One region of the Streptomyces sp. NPDC000075 genome, then DNA from elsewhere that is predicted to be linked to it. Evidence: predicted binding sites of a transcription regulator. Region 1 holds the regulator's gene; the other holds the start of a gene.
What was found. Region 1 encodes HspR, which represses chaperone genes until heat shock. Its sites were predicted from a motif close to TTGAGNNNNNNNNNCTCAA; they were not measured.

Region 1 (7,355 bases):
GCCATCCTCCACCATCGCGCCCACCCCCTGTCCACCCCCGCACCACCGATCCGCTCCGGGCGGACAGGAGTGCCCGGCGGTCCTTACCGGTGCGACACTGCTACGCCCGCCGGGCGGCCTCCCCCGCCCGCGGCACGTCCTGGAACCGGTCGACGTCGAAGACCCGGCCCCTTACAGGGCCCGGCCGACCAGCAGGTCGTCGCCGGCCACGTCGACGCGGACCGTGTCGCCGTCCCTGACCTCGCCGGAGAGGATCTCCTTGGCCAGGCGGTCGCCCACCGCCGTCTGGATCAGGCGGCGCAGCGGGCGGGCGCCGTACGCCGGGTCGTTGCCCTTGTCGGCCAGCCAGGCCAGGGCCTCGGGCGTGACGTCCAGGGCCAGGCGGCGGTCGGCGAGGCGCTTCGCCAGGCGGGCGATCTGGAGCTCGGCGATGTGCGCCAGCTCGTCCCGGGTGAGGGCCGAGAAGACGACGAGGTCGTCCAGGCGGTTGAGGAACTCCGGCTTGAAGCTCGCCCGGACCACCTCCAGGACGCGTTCCTTCTTGTCCTCGGGCGTGGCGACCGGGTCCACGAGGAACTGGCTGCCCAGGTTCGAGGTCAGGATCAGGATGGTGTTGCGGAAGTCGACGGTGCGGCCCTGGCCGTCGGTGAGGCGGCCGTCGTCGAGCACCTGGAGGAGGATGTCGAAGACCTCCGGGTGGGCCTTCTCGACCTCGTCCAGCAGCACCACGCTGTACGGGCGGCGGCGGACGGCCTCGGTGAGCTGGCCGCCCTCCTCGTAGCCCACGTAGCCGGGCGGGGCGCCGACGAGCCGGGCCACGCTGTGCTTCTCGGAGTACTCCGACATGTCGATGCGAACCATGGCCCGCTCGTCGTCGAAGAGGAAGTCCGCGAGGGCCTTGGCCAGCTCGGTCTTGCCGACGCCCGTGGGGCCCAGGAAGAGGAACGAGCCGGTCGGCCGGTCCGGGTCGGCGATGCCGGCCCGGGTGCGGCGCACGGCGTCGGCGACGGCCCGTACGGCCTCGGTCTGGCCGATCAGGCGGCGCCCCAGCTCCTCCTCCATGCGCAGGAGCTTCTGGGTCTCCCCCTCCAGGAGGCGGCCGGCCGGGATGCCGGTCCAGGCGCCGACCACGTCCGCGATGTCGTCCGGGCCGACCTCGTCCTTGACCATGCTGTCCTTGACCGGGCCTGCCTTGGCCTCCGCCTCCTCCTCCGTGGCCTCGGCCAGCTCGTGCTCCAGCGCGGGGATCTCCCCGTAGAGCAGCTTGGAGGCGGAGTCGAAGTCCCCGTCGCGCTGGGCGCGCTCGGCCTGGCCGCGCAGGTCGTCCAGGCGCTCCTTGAGCTCGCCGACCCGGTTGAGGGACTGCTTCTCCTTCTCCCAGCGGGCGGTGAGGCCGCGCAGCTCCTCCTCCTTGTCGGCGAGGTCCTTGCGCAGCTTGTCCAGGCGCTCGATCGAGGCCGGGTCGGACTCGTTCCGCAGCGCCAGCTCCTCCATGCGCAGCCGGTCGACGGAGCGCTGGAGCTCGTCGATCTCCAGCGGGGAGGAGTCGATCTCCATGCGCAGCCGGGAGGCGGCCTCGTCGACGAGGTCGATGGCCTTGTCGGGGAGGAAGCGGGAGGTGATGTACCGGTCGGAGAGGGTGGCGGCGGCGACGAGGGCGCTGTCGTTGATGACGACCTTGTGGTGGGCCTCGTAGCGGCCCTTGAGGCCGCGCAGGATGGCGATGGTGTCCTCGACGGTGGGCTCGGCGACCAGCACCTGCTGGAAGCGGCGCTCCAGCGCCGGGTCCTTCTCGATGCGCTCGCGGTACTCGTCGAGGGTGGTGGCGCCGACCATCCGCAGCTCGCCGCGGGCCAGCATGGGCTTGAGCATGTTGCCCGCGTCCATGGCGGAGTCCCCGCCGGCGCCGGCGCCGACGACGGTGTGCAGCTCGTCGATGAAGGTGATGATCTGGCCCTCGCTCGACTTGATCTCGGCGAGGACGGTCTTGAGGCGCTCCTCGAACTCGCCCCGGTACTTCGCGCCGGCGACCATCGCGCCGAGGTCGAGGGAGACGAGCCGCTTGTTCTTCAGGGACTCGGGGACGTCGCCCTTGACGATGCGCTGGGCGAGGCCCTCGACGACGGCGGTCTTGCCGACGCCGGGCTCGCCGATGAGCACCGGGTTGTTCTTCGTGCGGCGCGAGAGGACCTGGACGACGCGCCGGATCTCGTGGTCGCGGCCGATGACGGGGTCGAGCTTGCCCTCGCGGGCGGCGGCCGTGAAGTCGGTGCCGAACTTCTCCAGGGCCTTGTACCGGCCCTCGGGGTCGGGGGTGGTCACCCGCCGTCCTCCTCGTGCGTTCTCGAAGGCGGCCAGCAGCTTCTTCGCGGTCGCGCCCTGGTCGGAAAGGACCTCACCGGCCCGGCCGCCCTTGGCGGCGACGGCGATGAGGAGGTGTTCGGTGGAGAGGTAGTCGTCGCCGAGGGCCTTCGCCCGGGAGTCGGCCTCGGCGAGCACGGCGAGCAAGTCGCGGCTGGGCTGCGGCGGCGCGACCGTGGAGCCGGTGACGCTGGGCAGGGCGGCGAGCAGCCGCTCCGCGCCGGCGCGGACGGCGGCCTGGTCGGCCTCGGTCGCGGCGAGCAGGTCGGTGATGTTCTCGTTGTCCTCGCCGGCGAGCAGGGCCAGCAGCAGGTGCGCGGGGGTCAGGTCGGCGTGGCCGTCCTTGACGGCCCTGCTGGTGGCCGCGTTCAGCGCGTCACGGCTCTTGTTGGTCAGCTCGGCGTCCACTCTCGGTTCTCCTCTCCGGCGGGGCGGGTGCGTAACTCTGACAGGTTCAGCGTCTGCAAAGTTGAGTCTATTCCACTCAAGGCCGGTTTCGGTGCGCACCTATGCTTCGGACCATGCCTGTTTCGAAGCCGGTCCACGACGTACTCAACCCGACGCCCGCATACCTCGCCTTCTGGCGGGAGCGGCACGTCTGCACCCTGACCACCCCCCGGCCCGACGGCACCCCGCACGTGGTCCCGGTGGGCGTGACCTACGACCCGGAGGCCGGGATCGCACGGGTGATCAGCAGCAAGCACAGCAAGAAGGTGCGCAACGTGCTGGAGGCGCCGGACGGCGCCGCGCGCGTGGCGGTGTGCCAGATGGAGGGCCGGCGCTGGGCCACCCTGGAGGGGCGCGCGGTGGTCCGTACGGACGAGGCCTCGGTCGCCGACGCGGTACGCCGCTACGCGGAGCGGTACGGGCGCACGCCCTCGCCGAACCCGGACCGGGTGGTCCTGGAGATCGTCCTCGACCGGGCCATGGGGCGCGCCTGAGGAAAAACGGCCGGATTCGAGCGGTCCTCAAGCGGCCCGCTAGCGGTTCTCAGCGAATCCCCGGCGGGATGTCCGGTTCGGGCACTGGACGCGGACAGCACAACGGCGCCATCGTGGTCAGGTCCACGATGGCGCCGTTGTGTGGGGGTAGCACCTGGAGCGATCTGCAACGACGGGGGAATCGCCTCAGGCACTGCGGGGGGTGGCGGTGGTGATATCGGGTTCGAAGAGCTGGTGATCACGCTGATCGAGGTTGACGAAGACCATGCCGTACCGCACTTCACAGCGGACGGGCTGCGGTGCGCCCCGGGGGCGGCGCAGGCAGCGGTAGGCACGGACGTCCTCGTCCTCCTCGCGCACGATGACGATCGGCTGGCCGAACAGGGTGACCATCAGCGAGTCGCCGGCGTAGGGGATCGCCGTCGCGAGGTCGATGAACTGCCAGCCGGAGCGGTACGCCGATGCCATCTCTCGCCGGAAGTCGCGGTCGTCGGGGGTCATCAGGCTGCCTTCGCAGGCATGGTGTCCCAGCCGAGATCGGTACCGAGGGCTTCGGTACGCGAGCTGGGGGCCACGTCCCAGCCGAGGTCGGGCTTACCGGCCGGACCGGAGGCCGCGAGAGCAGCCGGTCCCGCGCTTCCCGCGCCCCCGCCGACGGCGGCGGCCGTCCCGAAGACCGCAACGGCGGAGAAAACAACGGCAAGCGCCGAGCGAAGCATTCTCTTATACATGGTCGGCTTCGTCCTCACTTGATGGAATCCTCTCCCCCGCACTGTCAGACGATGGCTCATTCAGGCACGTCAGTGCCACAGGGACGATGCATCATGTTCTTACATGTTCAGGACCCTGGGGGGTGGAGATTTGGTAAGAAGCGAGACAAACCCGACACATCGCCACCCCGTCACGGAGATGTGCGCCGAGGGAGCGCGTGTGTACGCCGCGGCCCTGAGCACCGGCCGCATCGCCCGCGGCGAGGTCAGGAACGCCCCCTGCCTGCTCGAATTCGCCCTCCTGCGACCCGACCCGGATGACGCCAACCAGCTCCGCGCGGTTCCCCCGTCCGTCGCGCTCGCCCAGCGGCTCCATCCCCTCGAACGGGAGATCCAGGACCGCAGGCGCACCGCCGTCGAACTGACCGACGCGTTCGAGCCGTTCCTCACCATCAGCGCCCAGAGCCCCGCCAACACCCACGCCATCACGGTGCTGGAGGGATTCGACCAGATCAACGCGGCCCTCGACCTGGCCACCGCCGAGTGCCACACCGAGGCCCTGACCGTCCAGCCGGGCGGCGGCAGGTCCTCGTTCATCCTCTCCGAGGCCCTGGAACGCGCCCAGCCGCTGATCGACCGCGGGGTCAGCATCCGCACGCTCTACCAGCACACCGTGAGGCACAGTCAGGGCACTCTCGCCTACGTGGACCGGGTGTCCACGGGCAAGGTGGAGATCCGCACGCTGGAAGAGCTCATAGAGCGTCTCATGATCTTCGACCGTACGGTGGCCTTCATCCCGGCGAGCGATGACCGGAAAGTGGCCCTCGAACTGCGCCACCCGGGGCTGATCGACTATCTGATCCGGGTCTTCGAACAGCTGTGGCGCCGGGCCGTCCCCCTCACCGACGAGGTCACGTACACCCACAGCCCCGACGGCATATCGGGCGTCCAGCGCTCCATCGCCCAGCTCCTCATCGAGGGGCACGTCGACGAGGCGATCGCCCGCCGCCTCGGGATGAACGTACGCACCTGCCGCGCCCACATCGCGAAGCTGGCCAACGCCCTCGGCAGCGGCAGCAGGGCGCAGCTGGGCTATCTCATCGCCCAGTCCGGCATCCTGCACAGCGAGGGCGACGCGGAGGCCGCCACGGGCTTCCAGGGGGCCCGCTGAGGGGCTCACGGCGCCCCGCCGAGGCGTTCCGGGGGTCATCCCCGGGGAATATGCCGAAGGCCCCGTCCAGGACCCCGTGAGGGGCCCGGACGGGGCCTTCGTACGCTCTGCCGACCGCGCCGGCGGTCCGGCCGTCGGCGCGGGCCTTCAGCCGGGCCGCCGGCCGGGCCGTCAGTCCATCGGGCGCTTGGGGCGCCAGACGACCAGGGCACTGCCCGGCTGCGGCGGCTGGTACGGGACCAGGTCGCGGCGGTACGAGGCGTGCACCGCGGCCTCGCGGGCCTGGAGCGCGGCGGCCGCCCCGTCCACGGCGGCGGACAGTTCGGCGACGCGCTGCTGGAGCGCGGCCACCTGGTTCTCCAGTTCGATGATCCGCTTGATGCCCGCCAGGTTGATGCCCTCGTCCTGGGACAGCTGCTGCACCGTGCGCAGCAGCTCGATGTCCCGGGCCGAGTAGCGCCGGCCGCGCCCGGCCGTGCGGTCCGGGGAGACCAGGCCGAGGCGGTCGTACTGGCGGAGGGTCTGCGGATGGAGTCCCGAGAGCTGGGCGGCCACCGAGATCACGTAGACCGGGGTCTCGTCGGTCAACTGGTAAGCCCCGTCACCGAAGCGGGACTGTCGTCGGCGGCCTTCCATGTCAAGCTCCCTTCGCGGACTCGAACAGCAGGGCGCGCGGGTCCTCGTCCCCGGTGGCGTCCCGGTACATCTCCAGGGCCTCGCGGGCCTTGTCGGACAGTTCCGCCGGTACCGCGACCTCCACCGTGACCAGCAGGTCGCCCCGGGTGCCGTCCTTGCGGACCGCGCCCTTGCCGCGGGCCCGCATCGTACGGCCCGTCGGGGTGCCCGGGGGCAGCTTCAGCGTCACCGCCGGGCCGCCCAGGGTGGGGACCTTGATGTCGGCGCCCAGGGCCGCCTCGGCGATCGTGACGGGCACGGTCACCGTGAGGTTGTCGCCCTTGCGGCCGAACACCGGGTGCGTCCCGACGTGCACGACGACGTAGAGGTCGCCCGCCGGGCCGCCGCGCTCGCCCGGGGCGCCCTTGCCGCGCAGCCGGATCCGCTGGCCGTCGGAGACGCCCGCCGGGATCCGGACCTGCATGGTCCGGGAGGACTTGGCGCGACCGCTGCCCTTGCAGACCTCGCAGGGGTTCTCCGCGATCAGGCCGCGGCCCTTGCAGTCCGCGCAGGGGTCGGTCAGCGAGAAGCCGCCGCCGCTGCCCCGGGAGACCTGTCCGGTGCCGACGCAGGTCGGGCACACGCGGGGCGTGCCGTTCTTGTCGCCGGTGCCCGAACAGGCCTTGCAGGGGGCCTGCGAGGACATCCGCAGCGGGACGGTCGCCCCGTCCACGGCCTCGGTGAAGGAGAGCGTGACCTCGGACTCGATGTCCTGGCCTCGGCGCGGCTGGGTGCGGGTGCCCGCACCGGCGCCGGCGCCTCGGTTGAACAGGCCGCCGAAGACGTCGCCGAGACCGCCGCCGAAGCCGCCCTGGCCGGCGCCCTGGGCGCCCCCGAAGAGGTCGCCCAGGTCGAAGTTGAACGAGCCGCCCCCGCCCGGACCGGGGCGGAAGCCCCCGTTGCCGAACAGGGCGCGCGCCTCGTCGTACTCCTTGCGCTTCTTGGCGTCGCCGAGGACGTCGTTCGCCTCGGAGATCTCCTTGAAGCGCGCCTCGGCCGAGGCGTCGCCCTTGTTGGCGTCCGGGTGGAACTCGCGGGCGAGCTTCCGGTACGCCTTCTTGATCTCGGCCTCGGTGGCGTCCTTCGGGACACCGAGGACCTTGTAGTAGTCCTTCTCGACGAAGTCCTTCGTGCTCATCCCCGGTGACCCTCCTCTCGGATACCTACATGGTGTGCGTCAGCCCTTGTCGGGGGCATCCGTGTCCTTGTCGGACGGCGTGTCGCCGTCGGCGGACTCGGACTTCGCGGCGGGGGCCGCGCCCGGCTGGGGCTCGGCCACCGCGACCCGCGCGGGGCGGATCGTACGCTCGCCGATCCGGTACCCCGGCTGCAGGATCGCCACGCAGGTCGTCTCGGTGACGTCCGGCGCGTACGAGTGCATCAGGGCCTCGTGGATCGTCGGGTCGAAGGGCTCGCCCTCCTTGCCGAACTGCTGCAGCCCCATCTTGGCGGCGGCCGTCTCCAGCGACTCGGCCACCGACTTGAAGCCGCCGACCA
Region 2 (10,236 bases), on a different contig from region 1:
CTCGACGAGGCCGAGGGTGCGCAGGGAGAGGGAGACCGAGGTGGTGGACATGATGCGGCGGTGCTCTTCGAGCCCGGCGCGCAGCTCCGCGAGTTCCCCTTCCAGGGACTTGCGGGTGGTGGCGAGCTCCTGTTCCCGGGCTTCGCGGCTGGCGGCGAGGGCCTCGTTGCGGCCGATGAGCCGGGTCCGGTCGGCGTCGAGTCCGGCGACCTTGGTGTGGAGGGCGACGGTCTGTTCGCGGACGGCGTTGAGGTGGCGGACGACCTCGGCGAACTCGTCGTTGCGGCCGGTGAAGCGCACCGGTTCCTGGGCGCCCTCGGGGGTCGCGAGCCGTTCGGCGCCGCGGCGCAGGACGGACAGGGGCCGGGTGAGGGAGCGGGCGACCGCGGTGGAGAAGCCGATGACGAAGAGGAAGAGGACGCCGAGTCCGGCGACCATCAGCTCCAGCCGGGTCACGTCGTCGTCGCGCTGGGCGGTGAGGGCGGTGGCCCGCTGGCCGGCGAGGGTGGCTTCGACGGAGCGCATGCGGTCGAGGCGGGCGGTCAGCGCGGCGGCGAGGGCGCCCGGGTCGGTGGCCTTGCGTTCGGCGGCGGTCAGGGCGGGCCGCTCGGTGAGCCGCTTGAGCTGGTCCTCGGCGGTCTTGACCTCGGGGCCGGTGACGGTGGCGGCGAGGGTCTGGCGCACGTCGGGGCGCGCGGCCCGGTTGAAGTCGTCGAGGGCGGCCTGTTCGCGGACGCGGGAGCGCTGCGCGGCGGCGCTGAGCTCGTCGGCGACGGCGTTGTTCGGGGCCTGTTCGGCGCGGGGGACGGCCAGTGCGGCGAGCAGCAGCCCGCGGGTGGCGGAGGCCTGGTCCACGGCCTGGCTCAGGGGGGCCATGGGGCGGGTGACGGCGAGGGCGGCCTCGGCGCGCGGCGGGGTGAGCTCGGCGAGCCGGTCGCCGGGCGCGAGGAGTTCGGTGAGGACGCCGGCGTAGGCCTGCTGGGCGGCCACGGCGCTGCCCTTGCCGTCGACGGCCTCGGCGCGGGCGGCCTTGATGTGGCCGAGGGCGCGGGCGAGGTCGGCGTCGGCCTCCGGGCGGAGTTCGGCGAGCTGCCGGTCGGTGCGCGCGGTGCGCTCGTCGACGGGGGCCTTGGCGTTGCCGGGGCGGCCCTTGGCCACGTACTCGACGACGGCGTCGCGCTCGTCGCCGACGAGGTGGACGAGGGTGAGGGCGTGCTGTGTCTGCTCGGCGAGGGTGACGAGTCGCTGGGAGTCGTCCAGTTCCCTGGTGGCGGAGACCACGGCGGGGGTGCCGGCCGCGAGGACGGTGAGTCCGGCGACTGCTACTCCGACCACCAGCCTGCTGCGGACGCGCACGCGTCGTCCTGCGTTGGCGGGTCCGTCGGCGCTGGCGGTGCCGTTCTTCCGAGACCGCTTCTTCTGCACCGGTGCTCGCAATCCTGTACGTGAGGTCGTGCTCGTCTACTCGTGTGGCCGAGGTAACGGCCGGTCAACAAGTAAACGCCCCCTGCCCCCTCGTACCGCCTCAGACCTTCGCAGTGTGTTGGGAGGAGAGCCGCACATCGCCCACCCGGCCACTCGAAGGAGTGAACATCACGGAGGAGTGGCCGACCAACTCGGGCACGGCGTGCCAGAGGCCGCCCGTGGACGGGCGGTTGAAGGTCGAGGCGGGCTTTGGCAATATGCCCGCCCACATTTACCGGCGGTACCCGTTCCGGCATTGGTACGGACCTGACCGGCGCCACAGGGCTCCGGTGGGCAGAATGTCCGCATGCGCATCGACCTGGCTTCAGCTCCCGGAAGTGCCGAACGCCCCAACGAGGACTGGGTATCGGCGTCGACACCTGCGGCGGGAGGGGGCGTTGTGGTGGTCCTGGACGGGGTCACTCCGCCCCGCGGGGACGACGGCTGCGCGCACGGAGTGCCCTGGTTCGCCACCCGTCTGGGTGGCCGATTGACCGAACTGTCCGGATCGCGGCGGGACATGCCGCTCGACCGGATCCTGGCCCGGGCCATCGAGGACACCGCCGACGCACACCGAGGCACCTGTGACCTTTCTCACGTGCGCACTCCGCAGGCGACGGTGGTGATCGCCCGCTGGGACGCGGCGGGCGTGGAGCACCTCGTCCTCTCGGACTCCGTGCTCCTGCTGCGGGCTCCCGGTGGCGGGGTCACGGCGGTCCTCGACGACCGGCTGGACCGGATCCCCCGGGAGGTGCGCGGCTCGGTGGCGGCCACGGACGCCCTGCGCAACGCCGAGGGCGGCTTCTTCACCGCCGCCGCGGACCCGTCGGTCGCGGCCCGGGCGGTCACCGGGCACACCCCGCGCGAGCGGGTGGGGGCGCTGGCCGCGCTGACGGACGGGGCGAGCCGGTGGACGGACACGTTCGGGCAGGGCGACTGGGCGGCCTGCCTGGACGTGCTGCGGGACGAGGGGCCTCGGGGGCTGATCGGGCGGGTCCGGGCCATCGAGGCCGACCCGCTGCGCCCGCCGGCGCGGTACAAGCGCCACGACGACGCCTCGGCGGTGTACGCGGAGCTGTGAGCCCGCGCCTTCCCCGGCGGCCCGGCGGTCCTACTCCTCGCCGGAGTTCAGCTGTCTGAGCAGCCGGGCCAGCTCGGCCACCTCGCCGCGGTCCCAGTCGGCGAGCTTGCGCATGTACTGCTCGCGCCGGGCACCGCGCACCCGCAGGAAGCGGTCCCGGCCCTCGTCCGTGAGGCCGACGAGGAAGGCGCGGCCGTCGGCCGGGTCCGGCTCGCGGGCGACCAGGCCCAGGAGCTCCAGGGCGCGCAGCTGGCGGCTCATGGTGGCCTTGCCGACGCCGAAGTAGGCGGCCAGCTCGGTGGCCCGCTGGCGGCCGGCGGCCTCCAGCCGGACGAGCAGCCCGTACGCGGCGGGCTCCAGCTCCGGGTGCAGGGCGCGGGCCATCTCGCCCGAGGAGGCCCGGGCGCGCCGCAGGAAGACGGACAGCTCCCGCTCCAGCGCGAGGAACTCCTGGTCTTCACTGCCGTGCACGTGCCGCTCCCATCCCTGGTGGGGTGCGAGCCTGGCACCCCGGTACGGGTCCAGTATTTCGCAGGTGGTGCGCCGCGGGCCCGGGACCCCGCCTGGGGGTCCCCCCGGACGGAGTCTGGGGGAGGGGGTTCCGGGCCTGCGGCGGCGCGGCGCCGCCGGTCAGGCGGCCTTGGTGAAGGAGACCACCGCCGGGGCGAGGGCCAGCTCCAGCACCTGGCGCACATCGGTCACCGGGTGCACCTCCAGCCCCTCCAGCACCTCGGCGGGGACGTCGTCCAGGTCGGCCTCGTTGCGCTTCGGGATGATCACCGTCGTGAGCCCGGCCCGGTGCGCGGCGAGCAGCTTCTGCTTGACCCCGCCGATGGGCAGCACCCGTCCGGTCAGCGAGACCTCGCCGGTCATGGCCACGTCCGTGCGGACCTGGCGGCCGGAGAGCAGGGAGGCCAGCGCGGTGGTCATGGTGATGCCCGCGCTCGGCCCGTCCTTGGGGACGGCGCCCGCCGGGAAGTGGATGTGCACGCCCCGGTCCTTCAGGTCGGCGACGGGAAGCTCCAGCTCGGCGCCGTGCGAGCGCAGGAAGCTGAGGGCGATCTGCGCCGACTCCTTCATCACGTCGCCCAGCTGCCCGGTCAGGGTCAGCCCGGCGGCGCCCGTCTCCGGGTCGGCCAGGGAGGCCTCGACGAAGAGCACGTCCCCGCCGGCACCGGTCACGGCGAGGCCGGTGGCCACGCCCGGGACCGCCGTGCGCCGCTCCGCCGGGTCCTGGGCGGACTCCGGCACGTGGTGCGGGCGGCCGATCAGGCCGCGCAGCTCGCCGGCGCCGATGGTGAACGGGAACTCCCGCTCGCCCAGCTCGTGCTGCGAGGCCACCTTGCGCAGCAGCCGCGCGATGGACCGCTCCAGGGTGCGCACGCCCGCCTCGCGGGTGTACTCCCCGGCGAGCTTGCGCAGCGCCTCCTCCTCCAGGACCACTTCCTCGGCGGTCAGCCCGGCGCGCTCCAGCTGGCGGGGCAGCAGGTGGTCACGGGCGATGACGACCTTCTCGTCCTCGGTGTAGCCGTCGAGGCGGACCAGCTCCATCCGGTCGGCCAGGGCCTCGGGGATGGCCTCCAGGACGTTCGCCGTGGCCAGGAAGACCACGTCGCTGAGGTCGAGCTCCACCTCCAGGTAGTGGTCGCGGAAGGTGTGGTTCTGGGCCGGGTCCAGCACCTCCAGCAGGGCCGCCGCGGGGTCGCCGCGGAAGTCGGAGCCGACCTTGTCGATCTCGTCGAGGAGGACGACCGGGTTCATCGACCCGGCCTCCTTGATCGCCCGGACGATGCGGCCCGGCAGGGCGCCGACGTAGGTCCTGCGGTGGCCGCGGATCTCGGCCTCGTCGCGTACGCCGCCGAGGGCCACGCGGACGAACTTGCGGCCCATGGCGTGGGCCACGGACTCCCCGAGCGAGGTCTTGCCGACGCCGGGGGGCCCGACCAGCGCGAGCACGGCACCGCCGCGCCGCCCGCCGATGACGCCCATACCGCGCTCGCCGCGCCGCTTGCGCACCGCGAGGTACTCGGTGATGCGGTCCTTCACGTCGTTCAGCCCGGCGTGCTCGGCGTCGAGCACGGCCCGCGCGCCCTGGATGTCGTACCGGTCCTCGCTGCGCTCGTTCCAGGGCAGCTCCAGCACGGTGTCCAGCCAGGTGCGGATCCAGGAGCCCTCGGGGCTCTGGTCGCTGGAGCGCTCCAGCTTGTCGACCTCCTTGAGCGCGGCCTCGCGGACCTTCTCGGGCAGGTCGGCGGCCTCGACGCGGGCCCGGTAGTCGTCGGACTCCTCGCCCTCCTTCTCCCCGCCGAGCTCGCGCAGCTCCTTGCGGACGGCCTCCAGCTGGCGGCGCAGCAGGAACTCGCGCTGCTGCTTCTCGACGCCGTCCTGGACGTCCTTGGCGATGGACTCGGCCACGTCCTGCTCGGCGAGGTGGTCGCTGAGCGCCTTGACGGCGAGCCGCAGGCGGGCGACCGGGTCGACGGTCTCCAGCAGTTCGACCTTCTGCGCCACGGTCAGGAACGGCGAGTACCCGGAGTTGTCGGCGAGCGCCGACACCCCCTCGATCTGCTGCACCCGGTCCACGACCTGCCAGGCGCCGCGCTTCTTGAGCCAGCTGGTGGCGAGTGCCTTGTACTCCTTGACGAGCTCGGCGACCGCCCCGGGCAGCGGGTCGGGCACCTGCTCCTCCACGGTCTCCCCCTCGACCCAGAGCGCCGCCCCGGGCCCGGTGGTCCCGGCGCCGATCCGGACGCGGCCGCGCCCGCGGATCAGCGCCCCGGGATCGCCGTCGGAGAGCCGCCCGACCTGTTCGACGGTCCCCAGCACACCGATCCCGGCGTACTTCCCGTCGACCCGCGGCACGAGCAGCACCCGGGGCTTCCCGCTGCCGCGCGCCGCCTGCGCGGCCTCGACGGCGGCGCGCACCTCGGCGTCGGACAGGTCCAGCGGGACGACCATCCCGGGCAGCACGACCTCGTCGTCGAGCGGCAGCACGGGCAGGGTGAGCGTTACGGACGTCGAAGCCATGATCTTCCCTCCGGCAGTGAAGTTGAGCTATGCCGACTCAATGCTTCTGCGCCCGGCAATGTTCCCCAACTCGCGTTCGCCCGGGGCGAACACCTCCGAGGCCCTCCGCGTAGCACCATGAGCCCATGGCAGACATACGACGGACCGTCAGCTCGGGCTCGCCCCTGGAACCCCGGATCGGCTTCTCCCGCGCGGTGCGCATCGGACGGCACGTGGCCGTCGCGGGCACGGCGCCGATCGGGGACGACGGCTCCACCGTGGGCCCGGGCGACGTGTACGCCCAGACGGTCCGCTGCCTGGACATCGCCGGTCGGGCCCTGGAGGAGGCGGGCGCCTCGCTCGGACACGCCGTGCGGACCCGGATCATGCTGACGGACATCACCCGTTGGGAGGAGGCCGCACGGGCCCACGGCGAACGCTTCGCCGGCATCCGCCCGGCGGCCACCTTCGTGGAGGTCTCGCGCTTCATCGACCCGGCCTGGCTGGTCGAGATCGAGGTCGACGCGATCCTGGACGAGGAGTGACGGGCCCTACGACGCCCCGACGGTGATGTCGCCGGTGCTGGTGCGGACCGTGATGACCGACCGGGCGCCGGGGCTGTCGTTCAGGGAGATCCGCCGGGTCCCGGCGGACGTGTCGGTGGACACCCGGTACGGGCCCTGGGGGGCCTTCAGCCCGACGTCGCCGGAGCTGGTGGTGACGGACACGGAGGCCGGGGGCTTCGCGAACTCCGCCCCCACCTCCCCGGAGCTCGCCCGGAACTCGGCCTCGGCCCCTTCCAGCCCGGTGGCGGTGATCCGCCCCGAGCTGGTGCGCACCTTCACCGGCCCGGTGATCGCCTCGGCCCGGACGTCTCCGGAGGACGAGGTCAAGTCGGCCCCGGCGACCCCCCTGACCGTGATGTCACCGCTGCTGCCCTCGACCCGCACCCGCGCCGCCGCGGGCACCTCCAGGCGGTAGTCGATCCAGCAGTCGTCCTCACAGCCGTCGCTGAAGGTCAGCACCCCGCCCGAGACCCGCTGCCCGGGCGTGGGCACGGCGGCGCCCCGGTAGTGGACGACCCGGCGGACGGCGACCCCGGGGCCGGAGCCCGGGACCACCTCGACGTCGCCGCTGCGGACGTCCTTCAGCTCGACCGCCGTCACCGCCTCGGAGACGGTGGCGTCGGCGTCGGCGGTCTGCACGGGGCCCACCCCCGTCAGGGCGCAGCCGGACAGCAGGAGAGCGGCCCCGAGGGCCGTGACGGCGAGGCGGGTTGACGTGGTGTGAGGTGCCATACCCACAAGCCTGCCCAGCCCGGCCCCGGAGCGCGCGGGTGCGGGCATCCCGATCCGGGGTGGTGCTAACCCCACCCCGGCCCGCCCGCCGGCCTCCCCGCGCCTCAGCTCCCGGCCACCACGGGCCACTCCGAGGGCATCCCCCACTCGCTCCACGAGCCGTCGTACACGGCGGTCTCCCCGTACCCGGCCAGGGTCGCGCCCAGCGCCAGCACGCAAGCCGTGACACCGGAGCCGCAGCTGAAGTAGAGCCGCTCCCTCTCCCCGGCCAACGCCTCGAAGGCGGCCCGGAGTTCCCCGGCCGGACGCATCAGCCCCCCGGGCCCCTGGAGTTCGCCGAACGGCAGGTTCAGCGCCCCCGGCATGTGCCCGCCGCGCAGCCCCGGCCGGGGCTCGGGGGCACTGCCGGCGAACCGCTCCCGGGTCCGGGCGTCGAGCACGGCGGCGGCCGGGTCGCCGAGCGCGCCGGCGACGGTGCCGGCGTCCACGAGCAGCCCGGGACGCGGCCGGGCGGTGAAGGACCCGCGCGGCCCGTCGTACGCCGCCGGCCCGTCCTCGACGGGCAGCCCGGCGGCGCTCCAGGCAGGCAGCCCGCCGTCCAGCACGGCGGCCCGGTCGAAGCCCATGGCCCGCAGCATCCACCAGGCCCGGGCGCTGGAGTAGATCCCGGCACCGTCGTAGACGACCACGGCGTCGTCCTCGTCGACCCCCAGCCCCCGCAACGCCTCCTCGAACGCCGCCGGTGCCGGCATGGTGTGCGGGGCGGGGGCGGCATGGTCGGACAGCACCCCGTCCAGGTCGAAGGGGCGCGCCCCGGGGATCCTGCGGGCCCCGCCCCGGTGCGCCCCGACGGACGCGTCGAACACCACGACCCGTCCCAGCCGTCCGGCGAGCCAGCCGGCGCTCACGAGTGGTCCGGGTATCTGTCCGGGTATCCGGGGGACGGGCATACGGGCCTCCGCGGCGGTGATCGAACACGGTCTGCCGCCCATCCTCACCCACACCCCCCGCCCCGCCGCGTGTACACCGCCACCCTCGCCCCCCTGACCTCCGTCACCCCGCACAGGTCGAAGGCCTCCGCCAGGGCGGCGCGTTTGGCCGCCTCCGCCGGGTACGGGTCCAGGGGCTGGCCGGGCGGGTCCAGGAGGGCCAGCACCCGGGAGGACGCCAGCAGCCCCTCCCGGACCCGGGCCGGGGGGAGCTCCGTCCCGTGGAGGGTGTGCGAGGCGGCCGGGGAGGCGGCCAGGGCCACGTCGCGCAGCCCCGCGTACACCCGGGGCGAGGACAGCAGCCACTCCCGTCTCCGCGAGGGCATGAACAGCACCGCGTCCCCCGGCCGCCCCCGCTCGCGGACGGCCGCCGCGACCGCGAGGACGTCGTCCCTGCGGCTCTCCGGGGTGCGCAGCCACGCCGACCACGCCCCCACCGGCACCAGCAGCACTCCCGCCACCAGCCACGGCACCCACCCCCGCGCCGCCCGCGCCTCCCCCAGCCGGACCCCCGCCAGCAGGGCGAGCCCGCCCAGGGCGTAGAGGACGTACCGGTCGACGTACCAGGGGCGCACCAGCGAGACCCCCATCAGCAGCCCGGGCGGCAGCAGCGCCAGGGGCACCGCGACCCGGACCAGCCCGGCCCGGCCGGCCCCCCTCCGCATCCCCCGCGCCAGCAGGGCCACCGCTCCCGCCAGCACCCCGTACGCCACCCAGTCCTGCCAGCGGGGCCGCCCCAGCCAGCCCAGCTGCCGCTCCGCCTGTCCGGCGCTCACCACGGCCAGCGGCAGCAGTCCGGCGGCGACCGCCCCGGCCGCCCACCGCCAGCCCCGCTCCCGCCAGGCGTGGAACCCGTGCGCGAGCAGCGCCAGGGCGGCGAACTCGTGCAGCCAGCAGCCCACCAGCAGCACCACCGCGTAGGCGGCCCACCACCGGCGCAGCATCAGGTACGTCGCCCAGGCCACGGCCGCCGCGACCAGGGCGTACGAGCGCCCCTCCTGCCCGTACATCTGCACGGGCGGCAGCAGGACGTACACCACTCCCGCCCCCAGGGCGGCCCGCTCCCCCGCCAGCCGGTGCGCGACCGCCGCCACCCCGCCGGCCGCGAGGGCGGTCCCCGCCACGGACGGCAGCCGCAGCGCCCACAGCCCGCCCCCGTCGGCCCCGCCGTCCCCCCACGCCGCGAACACGGCGTGCATGAGCGCGTAGTACAGCGCGTGCACCGCGTCGACCCGCCCGAGCAGCTCCCACAGCCCGCCGGCCGGCCGGTGGGCGACCTGCCAGGTCGTGGATTCGTCCCGCCACATGCTGCCCCCGCCCGGCCCCCGCCCCAGCCCCCACGCCGCGAGGAGGAGGACGGCGAGCAGCGGCGGGAACCAGCGCCAGGGGGCCTTGCGGTGGATGACGTCCTCCGGGGTGCTTTCCGTAGCGGTTCGGGGGCTCCATACTCGGGGTCGGTACCGGTGACCCGCTGGAGGTTGGCGTGCGAGCGATGCGAGCGGCCGGGGCCGCGGCGGCGGTGCTGCTCGCCGCGGTGTCCCTGGCGGGGTGCGGCGACGACGGCTCCCCGGGCGGCCCGGCGCCGGCGGGCGCCACGGCCCCCGCGACGGCGACACCCCCCGAGGCACACCCCACGGCACCCCCCACGGCACCCCCGACGGCCACCCCCGCGCCCCCCGGCACCACACCCGCCGCCCCGCCCACCACCGCGCCGGCCCCCTCCGCCCCGTCCACCGAGCGCCTCCTGCGCGTCACCCGCAGCGGCGGTTTCGCGGGCCGCACACGCACCCTTCTCGTCAACGGCGACGGTTCCTGGACCCTCCTCGGCGAGCGGGACAAGGAGGTGCGCAAGGGCCGGCTGGCGCCTTCAGGGCTGGAGGATCTGCGCACCGCGCTGCGTGCGGCGGACTTCGCGCACCTGCCCCGCAGGACGACCGCCGATCCGCCGGTCTACGACGGGTTCACGTACTCCTTCGCGTACGGCGGTTTCGAGGTGGCGGCCGACCAGACGGCACTGCCGCCGGCCCTGTCCCGGGTGCTGGAGGCGCTCCCCGGATTCGACTCCGCCTGAGGAATCCGGGATGAATCTCTGATTCCGCATGCGCCGGAGTCCTGTCCGAACCCTCCATGGCCGCAGGCCGGTGCCTCCTCTACGCTGCACCCCAGCCATCACGCGGATCATCAGGGGCGGGACATGGAACAGACACACAGCACCCACACCGGCGCCGCGGCCACCCCAGGTGCCCAGCGGCGCGTGCTGGTGGTCGAGGACGACCGCACCATCGCCGACGCCATCTCGGCCCGGCTGCGCGCCGAGGGCTTCCAGGTGCAGACGGCCTACGACGGGCCGGCCGCCGTCGCGGCCGCCGAGAGCTGGCTGCCCGAACTGCTGGTGCTG

Region 2: lon (endopeptidase La) is a predicted target of HspR. The motif match lies at 5,595-5,613, and genes of this name have one in related genera.

What each region holds. Positions count from the first base shown of each region.
Region 1 is NZ_JBEPFL010000047.1:847-8,201, reverse strand. It holds gene clpB (ATP-dependent chaperone ClpB) at 172-2,769, opposite strand; gene ABT403_RS35220 (pyridoxamine 5'-phosphate oxidase family protein) at 2,883-3,302, shown strand; gene ABT403_RS35215 (Rieske (2Fe-2S) protein) at 3,489-3,803, opposite strand; gene ABT403_RS35210 (helix-turn-helix transcriptional regulator) at 4,137-5,183, shown strand; gene ABT403_RS35205 (heat shock protein transcriptional repressor HspR) at 5,355-5,819, opposite strand; gene dnaJ (molecular chaperone DnaJ) at 5,821-6,996, opposite strand; gene grpE (nucleotide exchange factor GrpE) at 7,036-7,355, opposite strand, start outside.
Region 2 is NZ_JBEPFL010000020.1:17,069-27,304, reverse strand. It holds gene ABT403_RS22850 (sensor histidine kinase) at 1-1,356, opposite strand, end outside; gene ABT403_RS22845 (protein phosphatase 2C domain-containing protein) at 1,772-2,545, shown strand; gene ABT403_RS22840 (MarR family winged helix-turn-helix transcriptional regulator) at 2,576-3,016, opposite strand; gene lon (endopeptidase La) at 3,176-5,572, opposite strand; gene ABT403_RS22830 (RidA family protein) at 5,698-6,096, shown strand; gene ABT403_RS22825 (DUF4097 family beta strand repeat-containing protein) at 6,103-6,849, opposite strand; gene ABT403_RS22820 (sulfurtransferase) at 6,954-7,799, opposite strand; gene ABT403_RS22815 (glycosyltransferase family protein) at 7,844-9,145, opposite strand; gene ABT403_RS22810 (hypothetical protein) at 9,322-9,909, shown strand; gene ABT403_RS22805 (response regulator transcription factor) at 10,033-10,236, shown strand, end outside.